2 regions of the Acuticoccus kandeliae genome follow, and region 2 is predicted to be linked to the other one. Evidence: predicted binding sites of a transcription regulator. Region 2 holds the regulator's gene; the other holds the start of a gene.
The links. Region 2 encodes LexA, which represses DNA repair genes until DNA is damaged. Its sites were predicted from a motif close to TGTTCNNNNTGTGTTCNG; they were not measured.
Positions count from the first base shown of each region.

Region 1: the regulator LexA is predicted to act here: its motif matches at 7,627-7,644, upstream of DBV35_RS19085 (putative DNA modification/repair radical SAM protein).

Region 1 is NZ_QBBV01000002.1:1,367,036-1,377,178, forward strand. Features, by position in the region: gene DBV35_RS19035 (mechanosensitive ion channel family protein) at 1-493, shown strand, start outside; gene DBV35_RS19040 (fumarylacetoacetate hydrolase family protein) at 614-1,465, shown strand; gene DBV35_RS19045 (amidohydrolase family protein) at 1,543-2,772, shown strand; gene DBV35_RS19050 (amidase) at 2,785-3,957, shown strand; gene DBV35_RS19055 (STAS domain-containing protein) at 3,988-4,335, opposite strand; gene DBV35_RS19060 (ATP-binding protein) at 4,340-4,843, opposite strand; gene DBV35_RS19065 (hypothetical protein) at 4,963-5,160, opposite strand; gene DBV35_RS31145 (hypothetical protein) at 5,532-5,732, opposite strand; gene DBV35_RS19075 (L,D-transpeptidase) at 5,878-6,531, opposite strand; gene DBV35_RS19080 (ABC transporter substrate-binding protein) at 6,531-7,421, opposite strand; gene DBV35_RS19085 (putative DNA modification/repair radical SAM protein) at 7,656-8,918, shown strand; gene DBV35_RS19090 (UdgX family uracil-DNA binding protein) at 8,915-10,143, shown strand, end outside.
Region 2 is NZ_QBBV01000002.1:1,099,725-1,109,867, reverse strand. Features, by position in the region: gene DBV35_RS17875 (ATP-binding response regulator) at 1-1,553, shown strand, start outside; gene tpiA (triose-phosphate isomerase) at 1,544-2,287, opposite strand; gene DBV35_RS17865 (peptidylprolyl isomerase) at 2,400-4,283, shown strand; gene trpD (anthranilate phosphoribosyltransferase) at 4,320-5,342, shown strand; gene trpC (indole-3-glycerol phosphate synthase TrpC) at 5,342-6,613, shown strand; gene DBV35_RS17850 (molybdopterin molybdotransferase MoeA) at 6,610-7,779, shown strand; gene lexA (transcriptional repressor LexA) at 7,926-8,663, shown strand; gene DBV35_RS17840 (ceramidase domain-containing protein) at 9,080-9,763, opposite strand.

The DNA of each region.
Region 1 (10,143 bases), 270 kb from region 2:
GCTGGTGACGGTGCAGAACGCGGAGTTCGCGCAGATGTCGATCGTGAACTTCACCCGGCGTGACGCGAACCTGATGCACACCACGATCAGCCTGCGCTACGAGACCTCGACCGACCAGCTCACCGCGATCATCGACGACATTGCCGCGATGCTGCGCGCGGACGACCGGGTCGAGACGCAGAGCGTGCGCGTGTGCTTCCGCGGCTTCGGCGAGTTCAGCCTCAATGTCGAGATCTGGGCCTATATTCGCAGCGCCGACTGGGGGCAGTTCCTGAAGATCCAGGAGCAGCTCTTCATGCGCGTGATGGAGATCGTCGCCGCCAATGGCAGCGCCTTCGCGATCCCCGCGCAGACGACGTATCTGAGCCGCGACCACGCCCTCACCGCCGAGCCGGCCCGCCCGCGCGAGGGGCGCGAGGCGACCGGCGCGGCCCCCACCGGCGAGCGCTACGCCCACCCCGTCGCCACCGACGAAGGGTTCGCGGCGACCTGAGATCCACAAGGGCGGCGCGCGACCCTCGCGCTCGCGCCGCCTATGGTCTACGAGAGAATTTGCCCGCGGACGACGCCTGTCGCCTCAGATTGCGTGGGCGTTCGAAGGAGACGTGGATCCATGAAATTCGTGAGCTTCACCCGGCTCGGGAGCCGGGGATTTGGTGCTGTTGTTGAGGGTGGCGTCGTCGACCTCACCCGGCGTCTCGGACACCGGTCCGATTCGCTGAAGAGCGCGATCGCGAGCGAGACGCTCGCCGCGGCGGCCGACTATGTCGCGGGCCGCGCGCCGGACTTCGCGATCTCCGACATCACCTTCCTCCCCGTGATCCCCGATCCGGTGAAGATCCTGTGCATCGGCGTGAATTACGAAGAGCACAAGGCCGAGACGCAGCGGCCGGACGTCGACCACCCGACCATCTTCACCCGCTGGGCCGACACGCTGATCGGCCACCGCCAGGCGCTCATCAAGCCGAATGTGTCGAACCGGTTCGACTATGAAGGCGAGATGGCCGTCATCATCGGCCGCGGCGGGCGCAACATCACCGCCGACAAGGCGATGGACCACATCGCCGGCTACTCGATCTTCAATGACGGCTCGGTGCGCGACTTCCAGCGCCACACCTCGCAGTTCACGCCCGGCAAGAACTTCCCCGCCACCGGCGCCTTCGGCCCCTTCATGGTGACGCCGGACGAGGTTGGCGACTACACCAAGCTGCCGATCCAGACGCGCCTCAACGGCGAAGTGCTCCAGAGCGCGACGCTCGCGGACCTCATCTTCCCGATCCCGCAGCTCATCGAATACATCTCCACCTTCACCCCGCTCGTGGCGGGCGACGTGATCGCGACCGGGACGCCCGGCGGCGTCGGCGACAAGCGCCAGCCCCCGCTCTACATGCGTCCGGGCGATCTCGTGGAGATCGAGGTCGGCCTCCTCGGCACCCTCGTGAACCCGGTGATGGCCGAGATGTAATCGGCCCGGCGTGCCGCGCCGCTCCGACGCGCGGCACGCCGCTTTCGACCACCCCGCCCCGGCAATAGGGAACCCCGATGGACCTCACGCTGCACGACGTCCGCCTTCCCACCGCGCCCGCCGAGCGGGTCGATATCGGGGTCGATGACGGGCGTATCGTCCGCATCGGCACGGGGCTCGCGCGCGGGGAGCGGGCGCTGGATTGCGGCGGCCGCCTCGTCCTGCCGGGCTTTTGCGAGAGTCACATCCACCTCGACAAGGCGTGCATCCTCGACCGGGTGACGATGCGCGGCGGACTTTCGGAGGCGATCGCCGAGGTCGCGGGCCTCAAGGCCGGCTTCACCGGGGCGGACGTTACCGAGCGCGCCTCGCGCACGCTGCGCAAATGCGTCCTCAACGGCACCACGCGGATGCGCACCCATGTGGAGGTCGACCCCGTCATCGGGCTGCGCGGCTTCGAGGGGGTGAAGGCCGCGATCGCGGACTGGCGCTGGGCGATCGACGTGTCGATCTGCGTCTTCCCGCAGGAGGGCCTCCTCAACAATCCGGGCACCGACGAATTGATGGTCGCCGCGCTGAAGGCCGGGGCCGACACGGTCGGCGCCGCCCCCTACACCGACACCGACCCGCACGGGCAGATCGACCGCGTCTTCGAGATGGCGCGCGAATTCGACGTCGACATCGACATGCACCTCGATTTCGGCAGCGACATCTCCGACCTCGACATCGAATATGTCGCCCGTCGCACCGAGGAATTCGGGTGGGGCGGCCGCGTCGCCGTCGGCCATGTGACGAAGCTCGCGCTGCTCGACCGGGGGCGTTTCACCGCCCTCGCCCGCCGCCTCGCCGATGTCGGAGTCGCGGTGACGGTGCTCCCGGCGACCGACCTCTTCCTCTCCCATCGCGGCCACACGCACGACCACGACGCGCCGCGCGGCGTGACGCCGGCCCACCTCCTCCTCGCCGAGGGCGTCAACTGCTCGCTCTCCACGAACAACGTCCTGAACCCGTTCACGCCATTCGGGGACGGCTCGCTCATCCGCATCGCGAACCTCTACGCCAATATCTGCCAGGTCGGGGCGCGCGGGGCGATGGCGGACTGCCTCGACATGGTGTCGGCCCGTTCGGCCCGCCTCATGAATCTCGACGATTACGGCCTCGCCCCCGGCAATCCCGCCGACCTCGTGGTGATCGACGCCATCGACCCGGCGCTCGCGGTCGCCGAGATCGCGCAGCCGATGTTCGGCTTCAAACACGGCGTCCCCACCTTTACCCGCGAACTGCCGCAGCTACACTCACCGGCCTGAAGGAGCGGCGGTATGATCAGCGACAATGTCAACGCCTTCGTGGAGACCTTCGAGGTCTCCGGCGCGGCCGGCGGCCCCCTCGCGGGGCTGACCTTCGCGGCCAAGGACCTCTACGACGTCGCCGGTCACGTGACCGGCTGCGGCAATCCGGAATGGGCGCGCACGCACGCCGCGGCGACCGGCAACGCGGCGCCGGTCGCGACCCTCCTCGGCGCCGGCGCGACGCTCGTCGGCAAGACGCACACGGACGAGCTCGCCTACTCGCTGATGGGCGCGAACGCGCACTACGGCACCCCGGTGAACAGCGCCGACCCGCGGCGGATGCCGGGCGGCTCCTCCTCGGGCTCGGCCGCGGCCGTCGCGGCGGGCCTTGCCGATATCGGGCTCGGCAGCGACACCGGCGGATCGGTGCGCCTCCCCGCCGCCTTCTGCGGCATCTGGGGGATCCGGCCGACCCACGGGCGCGTGTCCATCGACGGAACGATGCCGCTCGCCCCCTCCTTCGACACGGTGGGCTGGTTCGCCCGCGATCTTGCGACGCTCGCCCGCGCCACGGCCGCCTTCGGCCTGCCGGTCGAGGGCGACCGGCCGACTCGCCTCCTCCTGCCGGTGGACGTGTGGGCCTGCGCCGAGGAGATCACCGTCGCGGCCGTCGTCCCCCTCCTCGCGCGGCTTGAGGCGGTGACGGGACCGGCCGTCCCCATCATCCTCGCGCCCGAGGGGCTCCCGGCGTGGTTCGACGCCTTCCGCGTCTGCCAGGCGGCCGAGGCGTGGCAGTCGCACGGGGAGTGGATCAGCACGCACGAGCCGGGCTTCGGCCCCGGCATCTCGGACCGCTTCCGGATCGCGAGCGAGATCACGCCGGAGGGCTGGGAGGCTGCGCGGGCGATGCGCCAGCGGGTGACGCAGCGCCTCACCCGCATCCTCGCAGACGGCGCGGCGCTCGTCTTCCCGACGGGCCCCGGCCCCGCGCCGATGCGGAACGCGGACGAGCCGACGCTCAACGCCTACCGCAACCGCGCGCTTCAGATGCTGTGCCCGTCGGGCCTCGGCGGCCTGCCGCAGCTCTCCATTCCGGCGGGGGTGGTGGATGGCGGGCCGGTCGGCCTCAGCCTCGCCGGCGCGCGCGACAGCGAGGGGCGCCTCATCGCGCTTGCCGAGATCGCGACCCGGACGGGCCGCTGACGGGATCAGTCAGGGGGGGACGCCGGCGCGTCAGGCGCTCGCGGCGGCGATCGCCTCGGGGCGGCCCGGCGTCACCTCGAAGAGGCGCAGGAAGCCCGAGATCTCGAACACTTCGAGGATCGTCGGCTGGAGCCCGCACAGGCGGATCGCGCCGCCCGACGCCTTCGCCTTCTTGCCGGCGAGGAGGATCACGCGCAGCCCGGCGCTCGAGATATAATTGACGCCTTCGAGATCAACGACGAGGTTCGTCTCCCCGGCCGACAGGCGGCCCAGCATGTCGGTCTCCAGCGTCTTGGCGGTCGCGGAGTCGATGCGTCCGGTGGGCACCACCACCAGAACATCGCCCACCTTCTCGTCAACGATCGTCAAGTCGCTCACAATATCAGCCTTCCTCAATACCGATGGCAAAGCGCAGGACGTTGTGCTGCCCCTCACGCCTATACTGTACGTCGCGCGACATCGTTCGAACCAGATGGACGCCGAGCCCGCCGATCTGGCGGTCCTCGATCGAGGCGGCGGTGTCGGGCGCATCGCGGGCGAGCGGATCGAAGGCGATCCCGTTGTCCCGCACGAAGCCGTGGATCGTGTCGCCGCTGCGATGCGCGGTGACCTCGATCATGGCCGTCCCGTCGTCGGCTCCGTGATTGATCACGTTGGTGACGATCTCCTCCAGAATGAGGTTCAACGTCATCACCGTCTTCAGCGGCAACCCTTCCGCCTCCCCGAACGTCTCGATAGCCTCGACCATGCGGTCGAGATCGTCCGGTGCGGAGAGGGTCAAGTCGATTGCTGCACTCACCCCGATTGTCACCCCGCCGCACCTTGACGATTCGACGTCCGCGCTTCGCCGCACAATGACTTCTTCATACGTGACCGTCGATCCCATAATTTGAAATTTGGGAAAGCAAGCACGCCGAACAAGCGAGGACGGCGGATTTTTCGATTGAACGATGCAGCGCGGGCCGGATGGCCGAGTCCGGGCTCCGGATCCCATCAGGACAAGGTCTAGGGTTTGGCGCTCGCCGACCAGGAGAACCAGCTCGTCCAGTCATAGACCATCGGGCCGATGCGTGAGCCGTAGGTCGCGGCGACGGCGGCGAGCGCGATGGCGAAGAGCATCAGCAACGCGATATCGCCGACGAGGCGCTTGTCCGCCCCGACGATGCTGCCGATCCGCTTGCGCAACACTGTGTACTTCGCCACGCTGCGCCTCCAGCGCCCCGCTTTGACGGTCCGCGCGGTGTGCGCGAACAAAAATGCAGTACGCGTTTCACCGCGTTGTCATAGAATGCGGAGAAAGCTTCTCTGATGCAATGAGAAAGTTTTGCTTATCGCGCGCCAAAGTGGTGCCGCGGGTGCGGACCGGCGCAGCGCTGGCGTCAAATAAAACTTTGAAATCACTGCAATAAATTGCGTGGCCGGATCGATATCGAGCCCCACCCGCCCCCGCGCGGCGCCGCCGACGCGCATTTCAACGCGCAGAGGTCGTGGTCCGATCGGGTGTCCACGCAAAAAGAAAGGGCGCCCCGCGACTGCGGAGCGCCCTTTCTTGCAACGGGTCGGCGCCGCCCGCGTCAGGCGCGGGTCAGCGAGATGATGTTGGCGTTGTCGTCGACGACGCAGGTCGCGTTCGCGCCATCGACCGTCAGGTCGACCCGGTACTGGCTGTTCTCAACCTGCTGCGAGGAGACCGGAAGGACGGTGTTGCTCGCGACGCTGAACCGAGTCGCGGCCTCCGAGGCGCACAGGAGCTGCAGATCGGCCGGCGCGGTCACGACCGTCGCCCGAACGGTCGACGGCGCGGGAGAGGACGAGGAGCTCGAACCGCTCTGACATGCGGCGAGCGCCAATCCGGACGCCAGCACCAACGCGACCTGTCCACCCAATCGAAGGACCATCGTTCTTCTCTCCCCGGTCTAGTCAAACGCCGCGATAGAGCGCGGCTCCCTGCATCAACACGATCACCTTCGCGCCGACTTCGATTCGGCTGTAGAGATCGATGACGTCCTCATTGTTCATGCGGATGCAGCCGGAGGAAATATCAAGACCGATCGACCAGGGCTCCGTGGTGCCATGAATCCGGTAGATCGTGTCTTTGTTGCCCTCATAGAGGTAGAGCGCGCGGGCGCCGAGCGGGTTGTCCGGCCCGCCGGGCATGCCGCCCGCATACTTCGCGGCCTTCGGGTCGCGCGCGACCATCTCCGGCGGCGGCGTCCAGACCGGCCATTCCTGCATCCGGCCGACGCGGACGATGCCGGCCCAGCCGAACCCGTCGCGGCCGACGCCGATGCCGTACCGGATCGCCTGGAAATTCGGGAGCACCAGATAGAGGAAGTGCCGGTTGCTATCGATGATGATCGTGCCCGGCTTCTCGGCCGTGCGGAACTTCACCACCTGCCGGCGGAAATCCCCCGGCACGCTGCCGTGCGCGCGATAATAATTGATCGCGCGCTGCGGATCGTAGCGGACCCAGGTCCTGCTCGTCGGGTCAAAGATCTCCGTCGCGTGCGCCACCCCGGCGGCAACCGCCGTCAGGCCCAGCGCAAGCGCCGCGCTGCGCCCCCACTTCCCCATCATTTGGTCCACTCCTCGATACGCGCTTCATTTTCGCCGATCCAAGTCGTGGCGACCTCAGCCGGATCGCGCCGTTCGACGTGGATCGCGTAGCTCATCTGCGCCGCCTCTTCGGAGGTCAGCGCGATCTTGTCCAGGAAGGACACGATTTCGGGGAAGCTCTCCTCGAGCTCGGTCGCGTGGGCGACATGGAAATGGGACGGCTCCCACGCGCTCTCGGCCGTGGAGTTCGCGAGCCAGGCCGGATCGTCCTCCGCGCGGATGATGTGCCAGTTCTGCGGGTCGTGCGCCGGCTCCTGGAGCGTCACGATGTCGTGCAGCGCGAACATGTAGTGCGGCGAATAGCAGTAGAAGACGATCGGCTGGCTCGTCGCGATCGCGGCGTCGAGAGAGGCCATCGCCATGTCCTCGGGCATCGTGAGGAGCAGCATCGTGTCGTTGTAGCCGTAGCTCTTGGCCCGCACCCGCTCGATCCGGGTGGAGGACCAGGTCTGCGCCCCGATCCACATCTCGCCCTTGCCGTCGGCGTCGGTGTCGAAGTTCGCCGCCATCTCGGGCTTGGCGAGGTCGGCGACGCTGTGAAGGCCCGTCGCCTCCGCGGTCTCGCGCGTCGTGCACAGGTGCTGCGCGGCCGTCACCCCGATCGGGGAGAGCTTGATGGTGCCGCGCTTGTCGCCATACTCGTCGATGAAGGTCTGCAGGTTGGGCAGCCAGACCTCCGGGTGAACGTCGACCTCGCCGCGATCCATGGCGTCGAACATCTCGACCGAGCCAAGCGGACGCAGGCGCGTGTCCACGTCGTAATGCTGTTGCAGGACCTGCGCGATGATGTTGGCGGTCACCTCAGCCGACGGCCAGTTGGGCACGCCGATCACGATGGTCGCGGCCATCGCAGGCGCAGCCGACATCGTCGCGGCAGCAGCAACGAGCGAACCTACCACCTTCCACATTGTGACGTCTTCCTCCGCAATCCGGTACTCAAACAAGCATGGCCCATCGACTCTTGCCAAGCCGGTGACCCATCCACTCACCTCGGCGTGACCATTCGTCAACATGTCTCACACGACCTTTACGAGATGTAATCGACAGGGCATAAGGAACAAAGTGGGAACTTCGAGGAATGAATGCCCGACACAATGTCCCAGGCACGATCACTCCAGGCAAAGCTGGCGATCCTCGCAGACGCGGCGAAGTATGACGCGTCGTGCGCCTCGTCCGGCACGACGAAACGGAACGCATTGAAATCAGGCGGGATTGGCTCGACTGAAGGGTCAGGCATCTGCCACGCCTATGCGCCCGACGGGCGATGTATTTCGCTGCTGAAGATCCTCCTGACGAATGCGTGCATCTTTGATTGCGCCTACTGCGTCAATCGTGTCTCGAGCCGCGTCGAAAGAGCCGCCTTCACGCCGGAAGAAGTCGTCGACCTCACGCTGAACTTCTATCGCCGGAACTATATCGAGGGGCTTTTCCTCTCCTCCGGCATCATCCGGTCGGCCGATCACACGATGGAATCGCTGGTGCGCGTCGCGCGCACGCTGCGCGAGACGCACCAGTTCCAGGGCTATATTCACCTGAAGACGATCCCCGACGCCTCGCCCGAGCTTCTCCTGGAGGCGGGACGCCACGCCGACCGCCTCTCCATCAACATCGAGCTGCCGACGGAGTCGGGCCTCAAATCCTTCGCGCCGGAGAAGTCGGGCCGCACGATCCGCGCCTCGATGGCGAAGCTGCGCGGCGAGATCGACGCCACCGCCGAGAAGCCGCGCCGGCCGATGCGCAAGGCCGCGCCGCGCTTCGCCCCGGCCGGCCAGTCGACGCAGATGATCGTCGGCGCGGACGCGACGAGCGATGTCGAGATCCTGCGCACAAGCCGCACGCTCTACACCGCCTACCAGCTCCGCCGCGTCTATTATTCGGCCTTCAGCCCGATCCCGGACGGATCGTCGGCCCTCCCCCCGGCCGCCCCGCCGCTGGAGCGCGAGCACCGCCTCTATCAGGCCGACTGGCTCACCCGCTTCTACGGCTTCGAGCTCGACGATCTCGCCACCGCCGCGCCGACCGGGATGTTCGACCTCGAGATCGACCCGAAGCTCGCCTGGGCGATCAACAATCGCGCCACCTTCCCGATCGACGTGAACCGCGCCCCGCGCGAGAGCCTCCTGCGCGTGCCGGGGCTCGGCGTGAAGGCGGTGAACGCGATCCTGCGCACCCGGCCCTATCGCCGGTTGCGGATCGAGGATCTGATGCGCCTCACCCCCACCGCGCGCCGCGCCCTCCCTTTCATCGCGCTTGAAGGGTGGCAGCCGGCGCGCCTTCTCGACGTCGAGAACCTCAAGGCGCGGTTCGTGAAGCCCGCGCGCCAGCTCGACCTCTTCGCCGCATGAGCGCCGTGCCGCACAAAAGCGCCGAGACGTGGGCCGTCACGCTCGACCACGCGTCCGACTTCGCGACCTGGCGCGACGCGGTGCGCCAGCTCGTCGCCGCCGGCGTCGGCCCGGAGGCGGTCAGCTGGCGCTGGGGCACGTCGGAACAGGCGCTCTTCGATGCCGGACGGCCGGTCTCGGAGCTGCCCCCCATCACGCCGAGGACGGCGCCGCGCGCCCCGCGCGACTTCATCGAGCTTGCGAGCCACGTCATCTGCCACCGCTCGATGGAGCGCTTCGCCCTCCTCCACCGCCTCCTCGCCCGCTTTCAGCACGAGCCGAACCTGTTGCGCATCGCCTCCGACCCCGACGTCGCGCGCGCGACGCGGCTCGCCAACAATGTCCGCCGCTGCTCGCACAAGATGAAGGCCTTCGTGCGCTTCCGCACCACCGTGGACGACGACCGCGTCGAGCACCTCGTCTCCTGGTTCGAGCCCGAGCATCACACGCTCGACATCACGGCGCCCTTCTTCATGCGCCGCTTCCCCGCGATCCGGTGGACGATCCTGACGCCGGAGCGGTCGGCCCATTGGGACAGCGAGACGCTCGCCATGGGGCCGGGCGCGAACCGCGACATCGCCCCCTCGGGCGACATCAACGAGGATCTCTGGAAGACCTATTATGCGGCGATCTTCAATCCGGCGCGGCTGAAGGTAAAGGCGATGACCTCGGAGATGCCGAAGCGCTACTGGAAGAACATGCCGGAGGCGGAGATGATCTCCCCCCTCATCCGCAGCGCCGGCAACCGCACGGCCGAGATGGTGGAGACGCCGCACCGCGCCCCCGCCCGCTCCACCCGCGCCGCGCGCGAGCGGGCCGCCGCCGACGCGGACGCGGCCGAGACCGCGCGCCGCATCCGCACGCTCGACGATCTCGCCAAGGCCGCGCGCCATTGCGAGCGCTGCACCCTCTACCGGGAGGCGACCCATGTCGTCGTCGGCGAGGGGCCGCTCGGCGCGCCGCTGATGTTCGTCGGCGAGCAGCCCGGCGACCAGGAGGACCTTGCCGGCCGCCCCTTCGTCGGCCCGGCCGGCCAGCTCTTCGACCGCGCGCTCGCCGAGGCCGGCATCGACCGGGCGAAGACGTTCATCACCAATGCGGTGAAGCACTTCAAATTCGAGCCGCGCGGCAAGCGCCGCATCCACAAGCGGCCGGACGTCGGCGAGATCGAGGCCTGCCGCTTTTG
Region 2 (10,143 bases):
TGCTGCGCCACGGCGCGCAGGAATATATCTGGAAGAACGAGCCGGACGCGCACTTCCTCGCCCGCTGCATCCTCTACGCGGTCGAGCGCTTCCGCGCCCAGGAGGCGCACCGCCAGGTCCGCCAGCTCATCGACGCCAACCCCGATGCCGTGATCGTCGTCGACCGCCACGGCAAGGTCCGCTACGTGAACGAGGCGGCGTCGCAGCTCTTCGCCCCCTCCGGCGATACGCTGGTCGGCGACTGGCTCGGCTTCTCGATCGAGCAGGGCACGACCTCGGAGATCGAGATCCTCGGCCACGGCCATCCGGTGACGGCGGAGATGCGCGTCGCCGACATCGAGTGGCAGGGCGAGCCGGCGATCCTCGCCTCGATCCGCGACGTCACCGAGAACCGGATCCTGTCCGACCAGCTCCGCGAGGCGCAGAAGATGGAGGCGGTCGGCATCCTCGCCGGCGGCATCGCGCACGACTTCAACAATCTCCTCGTCGTCATCATGGGCAACACCGAGTTCCTGATCGACGCGTGCGAGGAGGGGGATCCGCGGCGCGAGATGGCGCAGCGCATCGATTCGGCGGCCGAGCGCGCGCGGCACCTCACGCGCCAGCTCCTCGTCTTCTCCCGCCGCCAACCCTCGCGCCCGCTGGTGCTCGACCCGAACGACGCCGTCTTCCGCCTCTACAACATGCTGCGCCGCAGCTTCCCGAAGGACATCGAGTTCGTCTTCCTGCCGGCCGAGGAGGGGGTGTGGCCGATCTGGGCCGACCCCAACGAGCTCGACCAGATGCTGATGAACCTGATGCTGAACGCCAAGCACGCGATGCCGGACGGGGGACGCCTCCTCGTCGACATCTCGAACGCCACGCTGGAGCGGCCGAAGGGGCGGGCGCTGCCGGGCGACTATGTGCGCCTGCGCGTCACCGACGATGGAACGGGGATCGCGCCGACGAATCTGGCGCGTATCTTCGACCCCTTCTTCACGACGCGACCGGTCGGGGCGGGGAGCGGGCTCGGCCTCTCGATCTGCTACTCGATCGTGGCGCGGGCCGGGGGCGACCTCTCGGTGGAGAGCGTCCTCGGCGAGGGGTCGGTCTTCACCGTCCTGTTGCCGCGCGCCGAGGAGGCGCCGGGCGCCGAGATCAAGATCGGCGATTTCGCGACGCGCCCGCGCGGGACCGAGACGATCCTCGTCGTGGACGACGATCCCGCGGTCTCGGCGGCCGTGTGCCAGACGCTGACCTCCGCCGGATTCACCGTCCTCACCGCCTCCAACGGCGAGCAGGCGCAGCGCATCATCCTGCGGGAGGCCGACACGATCGACCTCGTGCTCAGCGACATCGTGATGCCGCAGATGAGCGGGCAGGAGCTCGCGGCCTGGCTCGACGGCGCCTATCCGCAGATGAAGCTCCTCCTGATGACCGGCTATTCGGAGAATATGGAGGCGCTCGAAAGCGTCGGGAGCGCCACGCGCGGCTATGTGCTGAAGCCGTTCATGCCGACCCAGCTCCTGCGGGCCGTGCGCGATCTCCTCGACAAGGCGGCCGATCAGCCGTGATTCGGCGCGGCGAGCGCGATGCCGAGAAAATCGTCCGCCTTGAGGCTCGCGCCGCCGACGAGGGCGCCGTCGACATTGTCCACCGCCAGGATCTCGGCCGCGTTGCCGGGCTTCACCGAGCCGCCATAGAGGATGAGGACCGGGACGGCGGGGAAGCGCGATTCGAGGAGGGCGCGGATGTGGGCGTGCATCTCGGCGATGTCGTCGATCGAGGGCGTCTTGCCGGTGCCGATCGCCCAGACGGGCTCATAGGCGAGGACGAGGCCGGCGGGGTCGAGCGTCGCGGGCAGCGACCCCTCGATCTGCCGCTTCACGACGGCGAGCGCGTCGCCCGCGTCGCGCTCGGCCTCGGTCTCGCCAACGCACACGATCGCGACGAGGCCGCCCCGCTGCGCCGCCTCGGCCTTTTTCGCGACGAGCGCGTCGGTCTCGCCATGGTCGGTGCGGCGCTCCGAATGGCCGACGATCACGTAGCGCGCGCCGCAGGCGGCGAGCATCTCGGCGGAAATGTCGCCCGTGTGGGCGCCGCTCGGGTCGGGGTGGCAATCCTGGCCGCCGACGGCGATCATCGAGACGGTCGCCCGGTCGGCGCATTTGGCGATCAGCACGGCGGGCGGGCACACGACGAGGTCGACACCTTTGGCCGCAGCCTCGGGCGCGCGGGCGATCATGCGGCCGAATTCCTCCAAGGAGGACGGGTCACCGTTCATTTTCCAGTTGCCAGCAATCAGCATCCCGTGCCCTTTCCTGCCGTGCCTTGCGAGCACACCGCCCGCTACCTATCATCCGGCGGCGTTGGCCAAGCCGGTCCGCCCCCATATCAACCACGGCAAGCCTTAGTCCATTATGCTCGAAGCACTCCGCCGCGGCGCCAAAGGGATCTTTGCGAAGATCCTCATCGCGCTTTTGATCCTGTCCTTCGCCGTCTGGGGGATCTCCGACTTCGTCAACCAGATCAACCCGTCGGAGGTTGCACGCGCCGGTGACACATCCGTCAGCGCGCAGGAATTTGCCCGCGTCTACCAGATGCAGAGCAACCGCCTGTCCCAGCAGCTCGGCACCAGCCTCACCCCGCAGCAGGCCCAGGCCTTCGGCCTCCCGCAGCAGGTCCTCCAGTCGCTCGTCACCGACGCGCTCCAGGTCGACGCGGCCCACGCGCTCGGCGTCGACCTGACCGACGAGGCGCTCGCCGAACGCATCCGCGACAATCCGGCCTTCGCCGGCGCCAACGGCGCGTTCGACCGCAACCGCTTCAACCGTCTGATGGCCGACAATGGCTATTCCGAGGCCGAGTTCATCGAAATCCAGCGCGACGCCGCCGCGCAGGAGATGTGGGTGAACGGTCTCATCGGCGGCGTCACGGCGCCGCTCCCCTATCTCGAAGCCTTCAACCGCTACGCCAACCAGACGCGCACGGTGGAATGGTTCGCGCTCGATGCCAGCGTTCTCGACGTGATCGAGGACCCGACCGAGGGCGAGCTGCGCGACTTCTATGACGGCCACAAGGGCGAGTTCCGCTCGCCCGAGCGGCGCACCTTCTCGCTCGTGCGCCTCAGCCCGGACGCGATCGCCGAGCCCGACGCCGTCAGCGCCGACGCGGTGCAGCGCGCCTATGACGTCGCCGGCGCCTACGGCAAGCCGGAGCGGCGCCAGGTGCAGCAGGTGATGCTCGACAGCATGTCTGTCGCCGAATCGGCCGCCGAGGCGCTGAACAACGGCAACGCCTTCGCCGCGATCCTGACCGAGCTCGAACGCCGCTTCGAGGATGTCGATCTCGGCTTCGTCGAGCGCGGCTCGCTGGTCGATCCGGCCGTCGCCGAGGCCGCCTTCACGCTCCCCGAGAAGGGCGCCGCGGCGGTGAACGGGCGCTTCGGCCCGGTGCTGGTGCGCGTCGGCGCGATCGAGCCGAGCGCCAAGCGCCCGCTCGAAGAAGTCGAGGCCGAGATCCGCGACACCCTCGCGCGCGAGGAGGCGACGGTCGAGATGCGCACCCTCCACGAGAATATCGAGGACGCGGTGGCCGGCGGCGCGAGCATCGCCGAGATCGCCGAGCGCTTCGACCTGCCGACCGCGACATTCGACCTCGTCGACCGTGCCGGCCGGGCTGAGGACGGCACGCAATCCGAGATCCCGATGTCCGAGCAGGTGCTGAGCGTCGCCTTCAACACCGGGATCGGTGATGATGCGGCCCCCGTCACGGGCGAGGGCGAATATGCCTGGGTCCAGGTCGACAGCGTCGTCGAGGCGGCCGAACTCCCCTTCGAGGAGGTCACCGGCGACGTGCTCGTCGCGTGGACGGCGGCCGAGCGTGCCGAGCGCCTCGGCAAGATCGCCGAGGAGGCGCTGAGCGCGGTGGAGGGCGGCACGTCGCTCGCCGATGTCGCCGCGAAATACGGGGTGAGCGTCGCGACGAGCGCCCCCTTCTCGCAGGGCCAACCCCCCGAAGGCCTGCCCCAGCCCGCGCCCGCGGCCGCCTTCGAGGGGCCGGTCGGCCACACCGCCTCGGTCATCGCCGAGGACGGGCGGCACATCATCCTCAAGGTCGCCGAGGTGTCGGAGCCGGTCTTCTTCGCCGAGGCCGCCGACCTCCAGCAGATCCGCACCACGCTGAATGACGGGATGGCGAACGGGGTGCTCTTCGACCTCGTCACCGCCTGGCAGGCGCGGGTCGGGGCCACCGTGAACCAGCCGGTTCTGCAGCAGATAATCGGCCTCTCCGAAGGCTCGTGATGGACGGCGCGAACGCAATGCGGCAAGAGGGGTCTTATGTCTGACTTGAGATCCCTCATTGCGAAGGTCGCCTCCGGTGCGCCAATGTCGCGCACCGAATCGGCGAGCGCGTTCGGCGTGCTGATGTCGGGCGAGGCGACGCCGGCCCAGATCGGCGGCCTCCTCATGGCGATGCGCGTGCGCGGGGAGACGGTCGAGGAGATCGCCGGCGCGGTCGAGGTGATGCGCGCCAAGATGACCCGCGTCACCGCGCCGGAGAACGCGATCGACATCGTCGGCACCGGCGGCGACGCCTCGGGCAGCTACAACGTGTCGACCTGCGCGGCCTTCATCGTGGCGGCGGCGGGCGTGCCGGTCGCCAAGCACGGCAACCGCGCGCTCTCCTCGAAGTCGGGCGCGGCCGACGCGCTCTCCGCGCTCGGCGTCAGGATCGACCTGTCGCCGATCGGGATCGCCGCCTGCATCGAGAAGGCGGGCATCGGCTTCATGTTCGCCCCGGCCCACCACGCGGCGATGAAGCATGTCGGCCCGGCGCGCGTGGAGCTCGGCACGCGCACGGTCTTCAACCTCCTCGGCCCGCTCTCGAACCCCGCAGGCGTGAAGCGCCAGCTCCTCGGCGTCTATGCGCGCGAGTGGGTGGAGCCGCTCGCCGAGGTGCTGGCGACGCTCGGCGCGGAGCGGACCTGGGTCGTCCACGGCTCCGACGGGCTCGACGAGATGACGACGACCGGCACGACCTATGTCGCCGCCGTGGAGGAGGGCGCGGTGCGCACCTTCACCGTCGATCCGGGCGATGTGGGCCTCCCCATCTCCAAGCCGGAAGACCTCATCGGCGCCGACGCGGAGCACAACGCCGCCGCGTTGCGCGATGTCCTCGCCGGCAAGAAGAGCGCCTATCGCGACATCGCCTGCCTCAACGCCGCCGGCGCGCTCGTCGTCGCCGAGAAGGTCGAGACGCTCGGCGAGGGCGTAACGCTGGCGGAGGCGCTGCTCGACGATGGGAGCGCCGCCCAGCGCCTCAAGTCGCTCGTCGCCGTCTCCCAGGCGGTGGCCCCCTGATGGACACCGCGCCGCCCGACATCCTCGCCAAGATCGAGGCCTACAAGCGCGAGGAGATCCGCGCCGCCCGTCTCGTCGAGGACGCGGCGCAGTGGCGTCACCGGGCCGAGGCCGCCGCGCCCGCCCGCGATTTCGTCGCGGCGCTGCGCAACGCGACGCAGCAGGGCCGCCCCGGCCTCATCGCCGAGATCAAGAAGGCGAGCCCGTCGAAGGGCCTGATCCGCGCCGATTTCGACCCGCCGGCCCTCGCGCGCGCCTACGCCGATGGCGGGGCGACGTGCCTCTCCGTCCTCACCGACGCGCCGTCCTTCCAGGGCAGCCCCGACTATCTCGCCGCCGCGCGCTCGGCCGTCTCGCTGCCGGTCCTGCGCAAGGACTTCCTCTATGTGCGCGAGCAGGTGTGGCAGTCGCGCGTCTGGGGTGCGGACTGCATCCTCGTCATCATGACCGCCGTCGACGACGAGACCGCCTACACCCTCGTCGAGACCGCGCGCGATGTCGGCATGGCCGCGCTTCTCGAGGTGCATGACGAGCGCGACATGGAGCGGGCGCTGAAGCTCGGCTCGCCGCTCATCGGCGTCAACAACCGTGACCTGCGCACGTTCCGCACCGACATCGCCGTCACCGAGCGCCTTGCCCCGATGGTGCCGGACGGCGCGATCCTCATCTCCGAATCGGGCATCGCCTCGAACGCCGACGTGCAGCGCCTCCAGGGCTCCGGCGCGCGGGCCTTCCTCGTCGGCGAGAGCCTCATGCGCCAGGAGGACGTGACGGCCGCGACGCGCGCGCTCCTCGGCACGCTGCTGACCCATCTCGACGTGCGGGGCGCGGCCCACATGGTAGATGTCGGCGCCAAGGCGGACACCGGGCGCGAGGCGCTGGCGGAGGGGTTCGTGACGATGGACGCCGGGACCCTTGCCGCGATCGAGGCGGGCAACATCAAGAAGGGCGACGTCGTCGGCGTCGCGCGGATCGCCGGCATCATGGCCGCCAAGCGCACCGCCGACATCATCCCGCTCTGCCACCCGATCCCGATCGACGGGGTGAGCGTGGAGCTGACCCCGGTCTCGACGCTCCCCGGCTACCGCGTCACCGCGCGGGCGAAGACGCACGGCAAGACCGGCGTCGAGATGGAGGCGCTGACCGCCGTGAGCGCGGCCTGCCTCACCCTCTACGACATGGCGAAGGCCATCGACCGCGGCATGACGATCGGCCCGATCCGGCTTCTGGAGAAGTCGGGCGGCCGGTCGGGAGACTGGCGCGCCCCATGATCAGCGTCGACGAGGCGCGCGCGCGGCTTCTCGCGGCGGCGCCGGTCCTGGAGACCGAGAGCGTTCCGCTCGCCGAGGCGTGCGGGCGTGTCCTGCGCGCGCCGGTGGTCGCGGAACGGACGCAGCCGCCTTTCTCCTCCTCCGCCATGGACGGGTACGCGGTCCGCGCGGCCGAGATCGCGGCCGGCCCCGTGCGCGTCGTCGGCCAATCGGCGGCGGGGCGGCGCTATGGCGCGCCGCTCGGCGCGGGCGAGGCGGTGCGCATCTTCACCGGCGCACCCGTGCCGGACGAGGCCGACAGCGTTCTCATCCAGGAGGACGCCGTCGTCGAGGGCGACAGGCTGTCGACCGCCGAGCGCGTCTCCCCCGGCGACAATATCCGCCGCATGGGCCTCGATTTTGCCGCGGGCGAGACGCTGTTCCCCGCCGGCACGCGGCTCCAGCCGCGCCATCTGGCGCTCGCCGGGGCAGGGGGACACGCGACCCTCACGGTCGGCCGTCGCCCGAAGATCGCCTTCCTCGCGACGGGGGACGAACTCGTCCCGCCCGGCTCTCCGACCGGTCCCGACCAGATCGTCGCCTCCGTCACGCCGACGCTCGCCGCGATGGTGGCGTCCGTGGGCGGGGAGAGCATCGATCTCGGCATCGCGCCCGACATTCAAGCCGAGATCGCGCGCCGCGCGCGCGAGGCGCTGGACCGGGCCGACATCCTCGTCACCCTCGGCGGCGCCTCGGTCGGCGACCATGATCTCGTGAAGCCCGCGCTCGGCGATCTCGGCATCGGCCTCGATTTCTGGCGCGTCGCGGTGCGTCCCGGCAAGCCGCTGATGTTCGCCTCCGACCCGCTGGTGCTCGGCCTGCCGGGCAATCCGGTCTCGGGCGTCGTCTGCGCGGTGCTCTTTCTCCTCCCCCTCATCGAGGCGATGCAGGGTGCCGCGTCACCCGGTCCGCGCGTCGAGACGGGGGTCCTCGGCGCGGCGGTCGGCCAGAACGGCCCGCGCCGCGACCACATGCGCGCACGGCTCGACGGCGGACGAATCATCCCGTTTGACGTGCAGGATTCGTCCATGCTGTCGATCCTGTCGCACGCCGACGCGCTGCTCGTGCGCGAGCCGCACGCCCCCCCGGCCGAACTTGGCGAGCCCTGTCAGTACATTCGCCTGTAGCGCCTGCCTGAGACACTCTATGTTCCGGTTTGCCGTGGGTTGTAGAACACACGACGAACGTGTATAAAGTGTTCACCGATTCGTCGGAAACGATTCGCTAACATGACGGCGCGGCGCACACGCCCTGCGGAGACCGGAAGTCGCATATGCTGACCAAGAAGCAATACGATCTCCTGATGTTCATCCATCAGCGGATGAGCGCCACGGGCGTCCCCCCCTCGTTCGAGGAGATGAAGGACGCGCTGGACCTCAAGTCGAAGTCCGGCATCCACCGCCTCATCACCGCGCTGGAAGAGCGCGGCTTTATCCGCCGCCTGCCGAACCGGGCCCGCGCGCTCGAGGTGCTGCGCCTGCCCGACTCGGTCGGCGCACAGCCCGCCCCGCCGCCCCGCCTCAAGGGCTTCTCGCCGTCGGTGATCGAGGGGTCGAACCACCCCCCGCGCGAACCCGTCACGCCGAGCTTCAAGCGCCCCCCGCTGCGCCCGGTCACCGCCGCGCAGGACATTGTGGACGTCCCGATGATGGGCCGCATCGCCGCCGGCGTGCCGATCGAGGCGATCCAGCAGAAGAGCCACGCGATCCACCTCCCGGCCGACATGCTGGGCCCTGGCGAGCATTTCGCGCTGGAGGTCCGCGGCGACTCGATGGTCGATGTCGGCATCCTCGACGGGGACACGGTGGTCATCAAGCGGACCGACCGCGCCGAGACGGGCGAGATCGTGGTCGCCCTGATCGACGACGAGGAGGCGACGCTGAAGCGCCTGCGCAAGCGCGGCAACACGATCGCGCTGGAGGCGGCCAACCCGCAATACGAGACCCGGATCTTCGGCGCCGACCGCGTCCGCATCCAGGGCCGCCTGACGGCCCTGCTGCGCCACTACTGACGGGGCGCTGCCGCGGCGGCGTCACCTAGGGCATTCCGGCGCGGCGCCTCCGCAATCTTGCCGGAGCCCTGACCGTGCGCCGGTCATCCCTCCGCTTCTTAGACGGCCCGGACAGTGCTGGCGCTTCTGCCTCTCGCGCGGACGCGGTCGCGGCGCTGCCGTCGCGGGGCTTCCGGCGCTGGTGCCGTTATCCTGACGCTGCGGCGATGCACCTGCCGCGCACGCTCGTGCCGCATGGCACTGCGGCCGCAGCATCTACGGTGCTGCCGCGGCGCTCCCGACGGCGGTACGGGGATCTCCACCGCCCCGCGCTGGCGCTGTTGCGGCGGGACGGATGGCTTACCGCGGTGCTTCAGGCGATCCGCCTGTGATTTCCGACCCGGCGCGGCGACGTGCTCCCGGGCTCCTCGCACGGGTCAGCCCGCGACGCCCTCGCGTCCACGCAAGCGCCCAAACCGCGCCATCGCGATCATCAGATAGCCGAGGAGCACGCCGTTCAGCGTGTGCCACAGGAAGTGGGTGCCGCGTGGGAAGGTGGGGCAGACGGCCATGTCCACCGTGCGGAAGGTGAGGGAGAGGGCGAAGATGCACCCGGCGATCATCAGCGCGGTCCCGGCCGATTTGTGGACGGTGGCGCGGATCGCAAACCCCACCACGAAGAGCGCGGCGAGTGGCGGCAGATAACCCTCCGACCCGTTGAGGACCGGCCCGAGGACCGGGTCGAGCACCCGTCCGCCCACGATGGAGAATGCCACGAAGCCGACCGTCGCGAGCCCCGCGCCCCACCACGCCATCCCCGCGAACCGTCGCACCGCAAGGACGAAATAGGCGAGGATGAAGAGCTGGATTGGGATGACGTCGGCCATCACCGCCCACCGTGTCGCAAAGGTGTGAAACAGGAACGACCCGACCCCGACGAGCGCGGTGATGGTGATCAGCACCCAGATCGCCGGGTCGAGCCGCCCCCGCCGGTGCGCGACGACGATCGCGATGATCGCCGCGATCACGAACGCCGCATTGGTCACCGCATTCCAGGGCTCCGCCCAGAATTCCGGCCCGAGCCGCTCGCAATAATTGTCGATCGCCTCGTTCCAGTTCACAGCCCCGACCTCCAACGCCTCACGCGATCAATCCGCCCGCCCACGCACCCATCGAGCCGTGCCGCCGCCCCGACACGCGACCCCGATCCGCAGGGACGACCCGGCCATTCTTTCCCCGGCCCCGACCCGCCGCCCTCCCTCATATCGTCGCGGCCCGACCCGCGGCAGACGGCGGCGCGCGAGTGAGGGGAAGCGAGGCACCCGCAATGGCGGGCCTTGCCATCGTATGAGGACGGATTCGGGCGTTCCGAGCAGGCTGGAGGAAGGTCTGCGATCGTCCGCACTTGGAGATCCGGGCTCGCCATGCGGCGCGGTCGATTGGGCCGCGTTCGCGGGCGATTGGCAAGGCGTCGCACGCACGCAAATGCGGGTCCGATCGC